4 regions of the Serratia liquefaciens ATCC 27592 genome follow, and region 3 is predicted to be linked to each of the others. Evidence: predicted binding sites of a transcription regulator. Region 3 holds the regulator's gene; each other region holds the start of a gene.

Region 1 (4,214 bases), 110 kb from region 3:
ACAGACTGCCGTAGCGGCAAGGGTATGGCTTTTCATTGTGCGTTCTCCGGTGTTAAAAAGATTTTTAAATCAATTTGATTGCTTTATTGGAGGGCACCATACTGCAAAGACGATTTCCCTTTCTGCATAGGCAGTTATGACGACTTCCGGCACTAACCTTGAACATGCTCGCGCACACAACCGGCGCGTAGTGATAGAGGCTATCCGTCTGCACGGAGAACTGACCCGTGCCGAAATTGCCCGGCTGACCTCACTGACGCCGCAAACCGTTTCAAACATCGCAACCGAGCTGGAACAGGCCGGCATTCTCTCCTCGCACCTGCCGCGTCGTGCCGGCGGGCGAGGTCAGCCGGCCACGCCGTTGACTCTTAACCCAGACAGTGCGTATTCCATCGGCATCCATCTGGATCACCAGTCCCTGCTGATGATCGTGGTTGATCTGTCAGGTAGCGTACGTTTCCACCGGCTGATTATGGTGCAAAAGCCGCAACCTGCTGCGACCTTGAAACTGATTTGTGATGTACTGCAAGAAATGCGCCAGCAGCCGGATCTGGCCTGGGGGAAAATGCTGGGGATCGGCGTGGTAATGCCGGGGCCGTTTGGCGTGGAAGGGATTTCATCGGTGGGGCCGACCACGCTCAACGGTTGGGAAAATATCGATGTGGTGGCTGAACTTAACGCGCAAAGCGGCCTGCCGGTGACGCTGGAGAACGATGCCACCGTCGCCGCCATCGGCGAGCGTTTGCACGGCGTAGCCAGACAGCTGAATTCGTTTATTTATTTGTATCTCGGTACCGGGCTTGGCGCGGGGATTTTCACCGATGGCCGAATTTATACCGGCCATGCGCACAATGCTGGTGAAGTCGGCCACATGATTGTGCAACCGGGCGGGCGCGCCTGCTACTGCGGTAACCAGGGCTGCCTGGAACGTTATGTCTCGCTGCAGGCGGCCTACGAGAGCTGCGGGCTGGATCCGATGAGCGCCAGACCACAAGACTTGCTGGCATTGCCGCAGTCGCAGATTGACACCTGGCTGGATTCGGCGGTGCCTGCGTTACGTCAGGCGATCAACATCGTCGAATGCATGTTTGACGCTGAAGCCGTGATTATCGGCGGCCTGATGCCGGAAAGCCTCGTGGCGCAACTGATCAAACGGTTGGTGCCGCTGCATCGCTCGGTGCGCAGCAAATACCTCGACGGCCTGCGGGTGCGGCTGGGCACCACCGGTGCGGATACCGCCGCATTGGGGGCGGCGGCACTGCCGCTGTTCGATGAATTCAATCCCCGTTATGAAGTGTTATTGAAGTCATAAAACCCATCCTCCGATTTATATTCTTGCCCAATAATGGTGCAGGCTAATCATTAATCCAATATAAGCAAACGGTTGCTATTTAAGGGCAACCGTTTGCTTATATTCTGCTTATTTTTCGTTGGCTCGGAATATTGTTCGGTGAATTTTATCCTTCTGTTTTTAAACATAAATAGTCAATAAAAAACCGACTGGCACGCGGCTTGCTATTCTTAAATCAACATCTGCGATCGATAAAAAGACCGCCATCGCTCTCCAGGCTGAATTGACTCAGCCGGGTGCTGTGCGCTGGTCGGTAGAGAAGGAAAGCAAAATGAACATGCCATTCACCACGGCGATCCGTGGCAATTTTTTCGACATCGCGGCCTGCGTGGATCATCCGCAGCAATTAGGTCAGCAACTGCGACATATTCCTGACGGGTTAATGCTGCTCCATGAAGGTGCGATTGCCTGGTTCGGCAGCTGGCAGCAGGGCGAATCGCTGTTGCCGCCGGGGTTTGAGGTCGCTCATTATCCGGACAAACTGATCGTGCCGGGTTTTATCGACACCCATATTCACTACCCGCAAACCGAAATGATCGGCGCCTATGGCGAGCAACTGCTGACCTGGCTGAAAAACTATACCTTCCCGACAGAAAGCCAATTTTGCTGCGAACAGCACTCTGACAAAATGTCGGCATTCTTTCTGCAGCAGCTGTTAAGCAACGGCACCACTACGGCGCTGGTATTTGGCACCGTGCATCCTCAGTCGGTTGAAGCGCTGTTCCGCCAGGCGGCGGCGCTGAACATGCGCTTGATTGCCGGTAAGGTGATGATGGATCGCCATGCGCCGGAAGCCTTGCTGGAAAGCCCGGAACAGAGCTACCGCCAAACGCGAGCGCTGATTGAGCGCTGGCACGGCAAACAGCGGCTAAGTTACGCCATTACGCCACGCTTTGCGCCCACCAGCACCCCGGCACTGCTTGAGCAGGTGCAGCGGCTGCGCCAGGAATTTCCGGACGCCTACCTGCACACCCATCTGAGCGAAAATCTTGATGAAGTGGCCTGGGTGAAAGAGTTGTTCCCCGACAGCCGCAGCTATCTGGACGTGTACCACCAGTACGGGCTGACCGGAGAGAAAAGCGTGTTCGCCCACTGTTTGCATCTGGAAGAACAAGAGTGGGATTGCCTGTGCCAAACCCGTTCGGCGATCGCCTTTTGCCCAACCTCGAATCTGTTTCTGGGCAGCGGTTTGTTCAACCTGCAAAAGGCCTGGCAGAAGCAGGTCAGGCTGGGTATCGGCACCGACGTCGGGGCCGGGACCACCTTTAACATGCTGGAAACGCTGGGTGAGGCTTACAAGGTCGCTCAGCTGCAGCGCTATCAGCTTTCCGCCTGTGAAGCCTTCTACCACGCGACGCTGGGCGGAGCTCGAGCCCTGTCGCTCGACGACAAAATCGGCAACTTCGACGTGGGCAAAGAGGCGGATTTTGTGGTGCTGGATCCGGCCGTGTCACCGCTGCAAAAGTTGCGACATGAAAACAGCCGCGAACTGGCGGAGCAACTGTTTGTGTTGATGACCCTGGGTGACGATCGCAATGTTTATCGTACTTACGTCGACGGCAAAGTGGTGTACCGAACGGCCAAGTGCCAGGAGGCGGCATGATCCAGTTTCTGCTTAATCAAACCCTGAAAACAGAAACCGCACTCGATCCCAACACCACGGTGCTGAACTATCTGCGGCGTGACCTTGGCCGCTGCGGCACCAAAGAGGGCTGTGCCTCCGGCGATTGCGGCGCTTGTACCGTGGTGTTGGCCGAGCCGGAAGGCGATCGGCTGCGTTATCGCAGCGTTAATGCCTGTCTGACCTTCGTCAGCGCGTTGCACGGCAAACAGTTGATCACCGTAGAGGATCTGAAACAGCAGGGGGAATTGCACGGCGTGCAGCAGGCTATGGTCGACTGCCACGGCTCACAGTGCGGTTTTTGTACACCGGGTTTCGTGATGTCGATGTTCTGCCTGCAAAAAAACACAGCGTCCTATCAACGCGAACAGGCGCAGCAGGCACTGGCCGGCAACCTGTGCCGCTGTACCGGCTATCGCCCGATTTTGGCGGCGGCGCAGCAGGCGTGCGATAACCCTCAGCCAGACAGCTTCGACCACCACCAGCCACAAACGCTGCAACGGCTGCAGGCCATCCGTGCCGCAACGCCGCTGGAGGCTGAGGGCAAGCGCTGTTTGCTGCCGCAGAGCCTCGATGAGCTGGCGCGGCTCTATCAACAGCACCCGCAGGCCAAACTGCTGGCCGGCGGGACCGATCTGGCGCTGGAAATCACCCAGCGGCATCAGGATATCCCGCTGATCATCGCTATTGGCCAAATCGAGGCGCTCAGGCAGGTAAGCTGGCAGGGCGATCGTCTGGTGATTGGCGCCGGCGCCGCGTTGAGCGATTTGTATCCGATGTTGGCCAACTATCATCCGGCCTTTGGTGAACTGCTGGCGCGTTTTGCTTCTCAGCAGATCCGCAATCAGGGCACGTTGGGGGGCAATATTGCCAATGCTTCACCGATTGGTGACGGTGCGCCCTTATTGCTGGCGCTGGACGCGCTGCTGATCCTGCGCTGTGGCGCTACCCAGCGTGAACTGCCGTTGAACGACTTCTTCCTTGGCTACCGCCAAACCGCACTGCAGCCGGGGGAACTTATTGAAAGTATCGTACTGCCTGCCAGCGCACCGGCGGACTTTCGTGCCTGGAAAGTCTCCAAACGCCTGGAAGACGACATTTCGGCCGTGTGCGGCGCTTTCAATTTGACCTTTGATCAAGGCGTTATCTGCAGCGCCCGCGTGGCGTTCGGCGGCATGGCGGCGACCCCGAAACGCGCCGAACTCTGTGAGCAGCAACTGGTTGGGCAGCCCTGGCGGCGAG
Region 2 (4,214 bases), 2.4 Mb from region 3:
CGCCACGCCAATCCCACGCACGCTGGCAATGACCGCCTATGCCGATCTCGACACCTCGGTGATCGACGAACTGCCACCGGGCAGAACGCCCGTCACTACCGTTGCCATTCCAGACACCCGGCGCGCCGATATTATTCAGCGGGTGAAAAGCGCCTGTATGGAAGAAGGTCGCCAGGCGTACTGGGTTTGTACCCTGATCGAAGAATCCGAACTGCTGGAAGCCCAGGCAGCCGAAGCCACCTGGGAAGAATTGAAAACCGCGCTGCCAGAGCTGAAAGTGGCGCTAGTGCACGGTCGCATGAAAGCACAAGAGAAACAGGCGGTAATGCAGGCCTTTAAACAGGGTGAGCTGCAGTTGTTGGTGGCGACGACGGTGATCGAGGTGGGGGTCGACGTGCCCAACGCCAGCCTGATGATTATCGAAAACCCCGAGCGACTGGGGCTGGCGCAACTGCACCAGTTGCGGGGTCGCGTAGGTCGCGGCGCCGTAGCATCTCACTGCGTGTTGTTGTACAAAACCCCGTTGAGCAAAACGGCGCAAAAGCGCCTGCAGGTGCTGCGCGACAGTAATGACGGTTTCGTTATTGCCCAACGCGATCTGGAAATCCGCGGTCCCGGTGAACTGTTGGGCACGCGCCAAACCGGCAGTGCTGAGTTCAAAGTGGCGGATTTGCTGCGCGATCAGGCGATGATCCCGGAAGTACAACGCGTCGCCCGCCATATTCACCAGCAGTACCCGGAGCATGCCAGAGCCCTGATTGAACGCTGGCTACCGGAGAAAGCACGTTACTCCAATGCCTGATTTTCAGGCAGAGAAAAGGCGCCAGATAGGCGCCTTTTTCGTTATTACGACCGGTTAATCAGCCAATCGCCGGAAACACCGGCAACAGCAGATACAGCTTAATCACAATCGCGTTGGCGATATCGATAAAGAACGCCCCGACCATAGGCACCACCAGAAACGCCAGGTGCGATGGACCGAAGCGATCGGTAATCGCCTGCATGTTGGCGATCGCCGTAGGCGTGGCTCCCATGCCGAAACCGCAGTGGCCCGCAGCCAACACCGCTGCATCGTAATTTTTACCCATCACCCGATAAGTAACGAAGATTGCGTACAGCGCCATCACCAGCGTCTGTACGGCCAGGATCGCCAGCATTGGCAGCGCCAGAGAAGCCAGCTCCCACAAACGCAGGCTCATCAACGCCATCGCCAGGAACAGCGACAGGCTAACGTTGCCCAGCACCGACACCGCACGCTCAAACACGGTATAAAACCCGGTGAAGGCCAGGGTGTTGCTGAGGATCACCCCAACGAACAGCACGCAAACAAAGTTGGGTAATTCAAATACCGTACCGCTCAGCAAGCCGGAGATAAACTGCCCCAGGCTCAGGCAGATGGCGATCATCGCGATGGTTTCAATCATGATCAGCGAGGTGATCAAACGGCCGCTCTCCGGTTTTTCAAAACCGCTTGGCTGGACGCTGTCATCCGGCGAGCCTTCCGGGGTGGAAGAGTGCTTCACCAGGTAACGCGCCACCGGACCGCCGATCAGGCCACCCAGAACCAGACCGAAGGTGGCACAGGCCATCGCCACTTCCGTGGCGTTTTCAAAGCCGTAGCGTTCGATAAACAACTTGCTCCAGGCCGCCCCGGTACCGTGACCGCCGGACAGGGTAATCGAGCCGGCGATCAGGCCCATCAACGGGTCCAGACCCAGCATTTTCGCCATGCCGATGCCGATAGCGTTCTGCACCAGCAGCAGGCCCAGCACCACAAACAGGAATACCATTAATGCCTTGCCACCCGCGCGCAACCGCGACAGGTTGGCGTTCAAACCGATGGTGGCGAAGAAGGCCAACATTAACGGGTCTTTCAGCGACATATCGAAGCTGATTTCCCAGTTAACGAACTTTTTCAGGGCTAACAACAGGAGTGCCACCAGTAAACCACCGGCGACAGGAGCGGGAATGGTGTATTTCCTCAACAGGGGGATGCTGGTGACGCATTTGCCCCCAAGGAGCAGAACCAATGTTGCTGCGACTAACGTGCCATAAGTATCAAGATGAAACATCCAGTTACTCCATGTAAGGGAAAAGATCCAATTAATAAATAATAAGTTAGAGAAAACCGCTTAGTTTTTAAAACTTGATGAGTGCAGGATTAGAAGTAAAAAACGCTGATAACACAAGAAAAAATGAACGAAAATGCGACATAAGTGACGATACTGCTAACAAAGCATTAACGCGCAACCGTTTGCTTTTATGGGCCAAATCATTAAAATGCCTGCTTTGCCGTTTCTGGAAATGCCACACCATGACCCAGCCATCCGCCGAGTTCGATGCTGCGCAAAAAGCATCCGCCACTCCCCGCAACAGTGAACTGATTTATCGCCTGGAAGATCGCCCGCCGCTGCCGCAAACGCTGTTTGCCGCCGGTCAGCACCTGTTGGCGATGTTCGTAGCCGTGATCACACCGGCCCTGTTGATTTGTCAGGCACTGGGTCTGCCGGCGCAGGACACTCAGCACATTATCAGCATGTCGCTGTTCGCCTCCGGCCTGGCCTCTATTTTACAAATCAAAACCTGGGGACCCGTCGGCTCGGGCTTGCTGTCTATTCAGGGCACCAGCTTTAACTTTGTTTCGCCGCTGATCATGGGCGGGCTGGCGCTGAAAAATGGCGGTGCGGACGTTCCCACCATGATGGCTGCGCTGTTCGGTACGCTGATGGTCGCCTCCTGCACCGAGATCCTGCTGTCACGCGTGTTGCACTTGGCACGGCGCATCATCACCCCGCTGGTCTCCGGCATTGTGGTGATGATTATCGGTTTGTCTCTGATTCAGGTCGGTTTGACTTCCATCGGCGGCGGCTATGCTGCGATGAACGGAGGTACCTTCGGCGCCCCCAAAAATCTGCTGCTGGCCGGCGCGGTATTACTGGTCATTATTCTGCTTAACCGTCAGCGCAATCCCTACCTGCGCGTCGCCTCACTGGTGATTGCCATGGCGGTGGGTTATCTGCTGGCCTGGGCCATGGGCATGCTGCCAGAAAGCCAGCCCACCCCCGAGACGGCGGCGATCATCATCCCGACCCCGCTGTATTACGGTCTGGGTTTTGACTGGAATCTGCTGCTGCCGCTGATGTTGATATTTATGGTCACCTCGCTGGAAACTATCGGCGATATCACCGCGACCTCTGACGTGTCGGAACAACCTGTCAGTGGCCCACTGTATATGAAGCGCCTTAAGGGCGGCGTACTGGCCAACGGCCTGAACTCCATGCTGTCGGCGGTGTTTAATACCTTCCCTAACTCCTGCTTCGGTCAAAACAATGGCGTGATCCAACTGACCGGCGTCGCCAGCCGCTACGTCGGCTTCGTGGTGGCACTGATGCTGATCGCGCTGGGGCTGTTCCCGGCGGTGGCCGGCTTCGTACAACACATTCCTGAGCCGGTATTGGGCGGCGCCACCCTGGTGATGTTCGGCACCATCGCCGCATCCGGTGTGCGCATCGTGTCGCGAGAGCGTCTGAACCGCCGTGCAATCATGATCATGGCGCTGTCGTTGGCCGTGGGGATGGGCGTTTCCCAGCAACCGTTGATCTTGCAGTTCGCACCGGACTGGCTGAAAACATTACTCTCCTCAGGCATTGCTGCCGGCGGCATCACTGCCATCGCGCTGAACCTGCTGTTCCCGCAGGAACACGAGAAACAATAATCCATCGAACTGCCTTGTGACAAACGGCCGCTTGCGGCCGTTTTTTATTGCCTATCAGACCATTGCACTTGAGATGCCCGGCCAATTGCGGCATAAACAGGGTATCTTTTTTGACCGACGCGGATGTAGACGATGAAATTTATCGGAAAACTGTTGCTGACGTTGCTGCTGCTGGTCGTGCTGGCCGTTGCACTGTTGTACGTCATAGGGCAAACCCGTTGGGCCGCGGGCTGGGTCAGCCGCTGGGTCAGCGATAACAGCGACTACCGCCTGTCGGTGGCGGCAATCTCGCACTCATGGAACCAGCCGGGCCAAATCAGCCTGGAAGACGTTCAGTTGGCCAAAAAAAATCAGCCTCAATCACTGGTTGCCAAACGTCTGGACCTCGGCCTCAGCCTGCGCCAAATTACCGAACCTCGTCATTTCCATAGCGTCACGCTGCGTGACGGCACGCTGAATCTGCAGCAGCAGGACGCAGCAATGCCAATACAGGCCGACG
Region 3 (4,214 bases):
ATCAGCCAACTCGACAATGACTACTGGCAAAACCATTACATCGGCGCCCGCCGTGTAGTAACACCGAAAACCATTCGATAATTTCTTTGGCGGCTGGCTTGCCCAGCCGCTCTCCCCTGACTGATTTTCCTACTGTCCCTAAAGCACCCAATCCTTTAGCCAGCCCCCACTGTATTTCATCGCGAAAATTGCTAAGCTAAATACCCACAATAAAAACAGGTCAATTTAAGGTCCGTTGCTTTAGCGGCGAGTTGACACTGTACAAGGAGGAAGCAATGTCGTTTGAACTGCCCGCACTACCTTATGAAAAAAATGCCCTCGAACCGCACATTTCGGCAGAAACCCTGGAATACCACTATGGCAAGCATCACAACGCCTATGTGGTCAACCTGAACAATTTGCTGAAAGGCAGCGAGTTTGAAGGATTATCCCTTGAAGCAATCATCAAGGCTTCCAGCGGCGGCATCTTCAACAATGCAGCTCAGGTATGGAATCACACCTTCTATTGGCACTGCCTGTCACCTCAGGGCGGTGGGGAACCTCAGGGCAAATTGGCTGCCGCGATCAACCAGGCTTTTGGTTCTTTTACCGCCTTCCGGGAACAATTCAGCGACGCCGCGGTGAAAAACTTTGGCGCAGGCTGGACCTGGTTAGTGAAAAAGCCGGATGGCTCGCTGGCGATTGTTAATACGTCGAATGCGGCCACGCCGTTGACTGGTGAAGACAAACCGTTGCTGACCGTCGACGTTTGGGAACACGCCTACTACATCGATTATCGCAACGCACGACCGGCCTACCTGGAAAACTTCTGGGCGCTGGTTAACTGGGCATTTGTGGAGGAAAATCTGGCGTAACGCGGGGAAAATACAACCAGGCGTAGCGAACTGCGCCTGGTTGACTGAAGAGTATCAGTTCAATGCTGCGGTGAAGCTAAAAGCGATAATCACAGCCAGCGCACCCAGGGTGGTGAACAGTGACATTTTCAAATCGGTATCCATTACAACTCCTTTTCAGATTGGGTTTCCCAAGGGTAAAAGGCACACAATTAATGTGTTAAACCATTTTCCCACAGTTGGCCGATAAAATCTTGTTATCATTTCCCAGTTTATAATACCGATTACCTCTTCCCCTTTTGCTCAATATGGGACAAAATTCGCAGTTCACAACTGTGTACCGGCAAAATGCCCCTCCTGACCAAGCGCTGACGACTTCAACACACTAAAAACTCAGTTTTCGCTTCTTTGGAGAAGGATCTACGCAGGCAAACGATTAACATCACACTTACATACTGCAACATGTGAGTTCAGGAGTCATTCTTTACATGGCAACGATTAAAGATGTGGCCAAACGCGCTGGCGTTTCCACCACCACCGTTTCGCACGTCATCAATAAGACTCGTTTCGTCGCCGAAGAAACAAAAGCGGCCGTTGGCGCCGCGATCAAAGAGCTGCACTATTCACCCAGCGCCGTGGCGCGCAGCCTCAAGGTCAATCACACCAAATCTATTGGTCTGCTGGCCACATCGAGCGAAGCACCCTACTTTGCCGAAGTGATCGAGGCGGTGGAAAACAGCTGCTACAGCAAAGGCTATACGCTGATCCTGTGCAACTCACATAACAATCTGGACAAACAACGCGCCTATCTGGCGATGTTGGCGCAAAAGCGCGTCGATGGCCTGTTAGTCATGTGTTCGGAATACCCGGACCAACTGCTGGGCATGCTGGAAGATTATCGCAATATCCCGATGGTCGTCATGGATTGGGGCGCCGCACGCGGTGACTTTACCGACACCATTATCGATAACGCCTTCGAAGGCGGCTATCTGGCCGGGCGCTACCTGATTGAACGCGGCCACCGCGATATCGGGGCCATTCCGGGCCAACTGGCGCGTAATACCGGCGGCGGCCGCCATCAGGGCTTTTTAAAAGCCATGGAAGAAGCCAATATCGACGTGCGTGAAGAGTGGATTGTTCAGGGCGACTTTGAGCCGGAATCTGGTTACAAGGCCATGCATCAGATACTGTCGCAGAAACAACGTCCTACCGCAGTCTTCTGCGGTGGCGATATCATGGCCATGGGTGCGATCTGCGCCGCCGATGAACTTGGCCTGCGCGTACCACAAGACATATCGGTGATTGGCTACGATAACGTACGAAACGCCCGCTACTTCACCCCGGCACTGACCACCATTCATCAGCCCAAAGAGCGTTTGGGCGAGATGGCCTTCACCATGCTGCTGGATCGCATCATCAGCAAGCGTGAAGAGTCGCAGGTGATTGAGGTTCATCCCAAGCTGGTTGAGCGCCGTTCGGTCGCTGACGGCCCGTTCATCGATTACCGCCGCTAATTATCTGCGCCGGAAACTCTCACGGTTTCCGGCGTCATTCTTCGCTTAGCCACTCCTGATTCAAGGTTTCACTGTCTCCCAGATAATCCAGCAACCAGGCCATAGCCGGTGACGGCGTATTTTGCTGCCAGGTCAGGCAACAAGGACTGGCGGGAAATGGCTGTTGCAACTGTAGCGCCACCAGTTCCCCGCGCTGCACCAAAGGCAATACCTGATGCGCGGGCATCATGCCAACGCACAACCCGGCACACAGGCAGTCCACCGCAGAAGCCCAGTCCGGCACCACCAGGCGGCGCTGGTTGTCCAACGTCCAGGTCACGCGCTTGGGCAGGTTGCGCGAGGTATCTTCCAGGCACAGCGACGGAAAGGGCCGAAGTTGATCGTCGTTCAACAGCCCCTCTATCGCGGCCAGCGGGTGATGCGGACTGGCCACGCACAACCAACGCATATCTCCCATATCGCGAAAGGCGAAACCGCCGCCCACCGGCACCGCCCTTGTGGCGCCGATCGCCATATCGGCACGACCGTCCACCAGCGCATCCCATACGCCATTAAACACCTCCGGCTGAACCAGCAATTCGACGTCGGGGAAATGGCGGTAAAAATCCAGCACCAATTGGCGACTGCGTTGGGGTTTAACGATGATATCCACCGCTATTTTCAATTGGCCCCGCCAGCCGTTAGCGACCTGTTGGCACTGTCGGCGCGTGTCGAGCATTTTTTTGATGACACCACGCGCTTCCTGAATAAACAGCACGCCAGCCGGTGTCAGTTCCACGTCGCGATGACGGCGCTCAAACAGCGGTACCGCCAGCCATTGCTCCAACTGCCTCACCGTATAACTTACCGCCGACGGTACCCGATGCAGCTCGTGCGCCGCGGCGCTGAAACTGCCGGTGCGGGCCACCGCATCGACGACATCCAGGGAATATTCAGACCACATAGCTTTGCCTTCAATTTTTTTAACAGCACCTCGCAAATATTACCGTTTCACAAGCAGAGATCCAGCCGGATACACTTGCCGGCGCTAAAAACCTGCGACAATAAAATATTAACGAGAAATACCATGCGAAATTCCTTTGGTTTTATGTTCTACCTTGCCGGCCTGAGCATGCTGGGATACCTGGCCACCGATATGTATCTGCCCGCCTTCGGCATGATGCAGCAAGATCTGCAGATTTCCGCCGGGGCAATCAGCGCCAGCCTGAGCATCTTCCTGGCCGGGTTTGCCTTTGCACAACTGCTGTGGGGCCCGCTTTCCGATCGCCTCGGCCGTAAACCGGTGTTGCTGATCGGTCTGGCGCTGTTTGCCCTCGGCTGCCTCGGCATGCTGTGGGTGCAAAATGCCGTGCAACTTTGGTCGCTGCGCTTTATCCAGGCGATTGGGGTTTGCTCCGCTGCCGTTACCTGGCAGGCCTTGGTGATTGACCGCTATCGCGAAGGCAAGGCTAACCGCGTGTTCGCGACCATTATGCCGCTGGTAGCCCTTTCACCGGCGCTGGCTCCGTTGGTGGGTGCCTGGTTGCTGAACCACATGGGCTGGCGCGCCATTTTCGCCGTGTTGCTGGGCATTACCGTGCTTCTGCTATTGCCGACGCTGCTGCTGAAAGAAAGCGCCAAAACCGTGCCTTCCGACGACAATAAGAAAAGCGCGCTCAGTTTCTTCCAACTATTAAAGTCACGCATCTTCAGTGGCAACGTTATGATTTTTGCCGCCTGTTCTGCCGGCTTCTTCGCCTGGCTGACCGGTTCACCGTTTATTCTTGGTGATATGGGGTATAGCCCGAACGACATCGGTCTGAGCTATGTGCCGCAGACGCTGGCGTTCTTATTAGGGGGCTATGGCTGTCGTACCGCATTGAACCGC
Region 4 (4,214 bases), 2.4 Mb from region 3:
CATGGCGTAAATCAGATAACCGACGCCGACCACGGTGATCAGCACCAAGACCAGCGCCAGGCCAAGAATTTCACGACCGTGGTGCAAAAACTCCCGCGTCGGGGTTTTCCAGCCATCGGCAAACAGCAGCGGCGGGATAAACAGCACCAGGAACAATTCAGGGTCAAAGTCGACGTGCAACCCGAAATGCGGCCAGGCCAACAGGGCCCCGATACCGATTTGCATTAACGGCAGCGGCACCTGGAACGGCAACATGCGCGTCACCACCCCGGACAGGGAGACCACCAGGATTAAAATGAGGATTGTAAAAAAGATTTCCATGCTTTCCTTAGACTCTTGGGTTCAGACTACATCTCTGATGTATACCCGATAGTAGATCACTTTTTTTACGGCGGTTAAAGCTTGTTGTGCCTTTCAAAATGCAGCATTGGCAGAAGGAGATTTATCTGAATAGGGTATGAGGGCAAACATCCCCCGCCAGAGCGACGGGGGAAACGACATAGCGGTTAGATTGCCCAGCCGCCGGCATAGAATGCCACCAGCGCCACGGCGATCAGCACGGTACCGATATTCAGCCGACGCCATTCGCCGGAGAAGATACGGCCAATCACCAATGAGCTGAAGCCCAGCATGATACCGGTGACGATATTGCAGGTCAGCACGATAAACACGGCGCACAGCAGGCCGGACATGGCATCGACAAAATCATTGAAGTCCAGCTTGGTGACGTTGCTCAGCATCAGCAGGCCAACGTACATCAGCGCCGGTGCGGTCGCGTAAACCGGCACCAGATAAGACAACGGCGACAGGAACAGGATCAGCAGGAACAACAAACCGACTACGGTTGCTGTCAGCCCGGTTTTACCGCCCGCAGCCGTGCCCGCTGCGGATTCGATATACACCGCCGCCGGGGCCGCACCGACCAGACCAGAGAAAATGCTGCTCAGGGAGTCCGAAGTCAGCGCCTTGCCGCCGTTGATGATTTGCCCGTCTTTATCCAGCAGGTTGGCCTGACCGGCCACCGCACGGATAGTACCGGTAGCGTCAAATACCGCGGTCATCACCAGCGCCAGCACGCTCGGCAAGACCACCGGCTGCAATGCGCCCATGATATCCAGGCTGAAAATCAACGAATTGCCGTTGGCATCCGCCAGGCTTGGCATCGCGAATAAGCCCTGGTATTTCACCGCCGGGTCAAACACCAACCCCACCACCGAAATAGTGATGATCACCAGCAGAATACCGCCGGGAACGCGCAGTTTTTCCAGCCCGAAAATCACCGCCAATCCGAGCAGCGTCATCACTACCGGGAACGAAGTGAATGCGCCCAAAGCCACCGGCAGGCCGTCCAGTGGGTTTTTCACCACCAGGCCAACGCCGTTAGCCGCGATCAGCAACAGGAACAGACCGATACCGATGCCGGTACCATGAGCGACGCCCATCGGCAAATTGCGCAGGATCCAGGCGCGAATACCGGTTACCGAAATAATGGTAAAAAGCACCCCCATCAGGAATACCGCCCCCAACGCCACCGGAATGCTGATGTGTTGGCCCAGCACCAGACTGAACGCCGTGAAAGCGGTCAGGGAAATCGCACAGCCGATGGCCATCGGCAAATTGGCCCATAACCCCATCAGCAACGAACCGAGACCCGCCACCAGGCAGGTGGCGACAAACACCGCCGTAGGCGGGAAGCCGGCTTTGCCCAGCATGCTCGGCACCACGATCACCGAGTACACCATCGCCAGGAAGGTGGTTAGCCCCGCCACCACTTCCTGACGCACGGTGCTGCCGCGCGCAGAAATATTAAAATAACCATCAAGCCCGCCTTTTGGTTTAACGGCGTTATTCGCTTGAGAATTCGACATGTTGCTGTCCCCTGTGTTTCATTGCCAGCCCGTTTAAAGAGGCTTGTTATTCCGCCCACGCATGTTCATTAGGGTAACGTTTGCTTTTCTGCCCTTTGCTTACGTCGCCAATGGGCGTCGCATCAAAGGCAAACGTTTAACTCACAGTGAATGGTGCGGGTAATTTATGGTGGTTTATTCAAGGCAAACGATTATCCAGCCTTCCATACCGTCTGATCAACCAAAGATCGCGCCAATTTATGCGGAAAAGCACTGGGATCAATCATTATCGAAAATACGGTATTTGTCTCATAGGTAAATCCGATGGGAGCGCCCCCCTTTCGGAGGGCAAAACGACTACTGAGCCTGGGCCGCCTTTTCATCCATGTACATCAGTTCCCAGATGTGTCCGTCCAGATCCTGAAAACCGTGTCCGTACATAAAGCCATAATCCTGCGGCTGATTATAGGTATTGCCGCCGGCGGCGATCGCTTTGCGTACCAGATCGTCCACCGCTGCCCGGTTAGGCTGCGACAGGCATATCAGCACTTCGGTCGCCTTTCTGGCATCGCTGATCGGGTTCGGGGTGAACATTTTGAATTTGTCGTGGGTTAACAGCATCACATAGATGCTGTCGCTGACCACCATGCAGGCGGCGGTGTCATCGGTGAACTGTGGATTAAAGCTGAAACCAAGACGAGTGAAAAACTCGATGGATACGGGCAAATCGCCCACCGGCAGGTTAACAAAAATTTGCGTAGCCATGGGCTACCTCCGACGAAGAGTGACCTCATCGAGTATAGCCCACCCGCTCATTTCAGCAGGTCATAAGGCCCGCCCTGCTCCAGCGCCCGTTGGTAGGCCGGCCGCGCATGGATACGCTGGAGATAGTCGCGTAGCTTTGGACAGCCATCCAATGCGCCACGTGCCGCCATCGCTTCCAGCGGAAAACTCATCTGGATGTCCGCTGCGCTGAATTCATTGCCGACAAACCAGGTGCTTTTGGCCAGGTGCTGTTCAAGATAGTCGCGGTGCGGAGCAATCTGTTTATCCAGATACTCCCGCTGTACGCCTTTGCCAATAGCCCCTGCCACTGGCCGTAACAGCCAGGGAATGGGCGGCTGGCCCAAGCGGCTAAACACCAGCTTCATCACCAACAGCGGCATCAGTGACCCTTCGGCATAATGTAGCCAGTAACGATACTGTTGCCGGGCATGATAGTCGGTGGGGATAAACTGCCCCTGCGCATCGTAGGCTTCCTGCAGATATTCAATAATGGCGCCGGACTCCGCCAGCGTCAGATCGCCATCGACAATCACTGGCGACTTGCCGAGCGGATGGATCTTTTTCAACTCCGCAGGCGCCAGCATGGTTTGCGGATCGCGCTGATAGCGCTGCACCTGGTACGGCACTCCCAATTCTTCCAAAAACCACAGGATGCGCTGCGACCGCGAGTTATTTAGATGGTGCACGATAATCATGGGGCTTCTCCACTCTGTTGCCACACCCGTTATATGTCGAGGCTTCTGGTTAAAGGGTAGTGGTGAATTATCCCACCCGCCAACAAGGTCATCTGCCGCTCAAAATTAAATCAATAAATTTGACAGAGATACTCAAAACTCTCCGATTTTCTCTTTGGGCATGACGGCCTATTATCTAACACATCGAGAGACAACAGCCTCTCACCTAAAAAATACCCTGAGGATTGAATCATGAAAAACATCAAATTTTTTGCTACCGCTCTGCTGCTGACTACCGCTTCTTTCGCCAGCGTTGCCGCTGACCAACCCGCTAACCAGCCTGCGGCCGGTGCCCAGAAAATCGGTGTGGTGTCCGTGAGCGGCGCTTCTAACCTGAGCACGCTGGAAAATGAACTGGCCAGCAAAGCCGCTGCATCCGGTGCCAGCTCTTACCGCATCATCTCCGCCGGTGGCCAGAACAAACTGTATGGCACCGCAGAAATCTTCAACTGATCGTCAGACAGTAAACTGACGGAAGAAAAAAGCCCCGCAAGGGGCTTTTCTCGTTTCTAGCGAGCATCAAACCTCGCCGCCAGCTTCTGCAGCCGAAATTGTTCGATCATGAAATCAACAAACACTCGGGTTTTGGTCGGCAGGAACTTGGTGGTGGGGAAATACAGGTGCACGCTGCCGCGATCGACATACCAGCCCGACAATACCCGCACCAGTCGACCGCTTTCCAGATAAGGCAAGGCGTTCGGCATGGCGATCAGCGCGATCCCCAACCCCATTTCCGCCGCCTGCGCTGCAGCGTCCGGTTCATTTACCGTCATTTTGATTTCCATCGACGGCGCTCGCTGTTCATTCTCCGCATTACGCAGCGGCAGATTACGGATCCGCCCGGTTT

Evidence for each region. Region 3 encodes PurR, which represses purine synthesis genes. Its sites were predicted from a motif close to CANGCAAACGTTTGCNTG; they were not measured.
Region 1: guaD (guanine deaminase) is a predicted target of PurR. The motif match lies at 1,395-1,412, and genes of this name have one in related genera.
Region 2: M495_RS23945 (nucleobase:cation symporter-2 family protein) is a predicted target of PurR. The motif match lies at 2,244-2,261, and genes of this name have one in related genera.
Region 4: M495_RS21890 (NCS2 family permease) is a predicted target of PurR. The motif match lies at 1,994-2,011, and genes of this name have one in related genera.

What each region holds. Positions count from the first base shown of each region.
Region 1 covers NC_021741.1:2,388,050-2,392,263, forward strand. Annotated here, with positions in the region: gene M495_RS11245 (extracellular solute-binding protein) at 1-36, opposite strand, end outside; gene M495_RS11250 (ROK family transcriptional regulator) at 137-1,312, shown strand; gene guaD (guanine deaminase) at 1,623-2,954, shown strand; gene xdhA (xanthine dehydrogenase small subunit) at 2,951-4,214, shown strand, end outside.
Region 2 covers NC_021741.1:5,139,847-5,144,060, forward strand. Annotated here, with positions in the region: gene recG (ATP-dependent DNA helicase RecG) at 1-802, shown strand, start outside; gene gltS (sodium/glutamate symporter) at 861-2,072, opposite strand; gene M495_RS23945 (nucleobase:cation symporter-2 family protein) at 2,315-3,715, shown strand; gene M495_RS23950 (AsmA family protein) at 3,848-4,214, shown strand, end outside.
Region 3 covers NC_021741.1:2,278,653-2,282,866, reverse strand. Annotated here, with positions in the region: gene M495_RS10735 (C40 family peptidase) at 1-81, shown strand, start outside; gene sodB (superoxide dismutase [Fe]) at 276-854, shown strand; gene cydH (cytochrome bd-I oxidase subunit CydH) at 909-998, opposite strand; gene purR (HTH-type transcriptional repressor PurR) at 1,322-2,347, shown strand; gene punR (DNA-binding transcriptional activator PunR) at 2,382-3,290, opposite strand; gene punC (purine nucleoside transporter PunC) at 3,414-4,214, shown strand, end outside.
Region 4 covers NC_021741.1:4,702,245-4,706,458, forward strand. Annotated here, with positions in the region: gene M495_RS21885 (Na+/H+ antiporter) at 1-321, opposite strand, end outside; gene M495_RS21890 (NCS2 family permease) at 507-1,868, opposite strand; gene M495_RS21895 (VOC family protein) at 2,205-2,612, opposite strand; gene M495_RS21900 (glutathione S-transferase family protein) at 2,660-3,328, opposite strand; gene bhsA (multiple stress resistance protein BhsA) at 3,560-3,820, shown strand; gene M495_RS21910 (LysR family transcriptional regulator) at 3,877-4,214, opposite strand, start outside.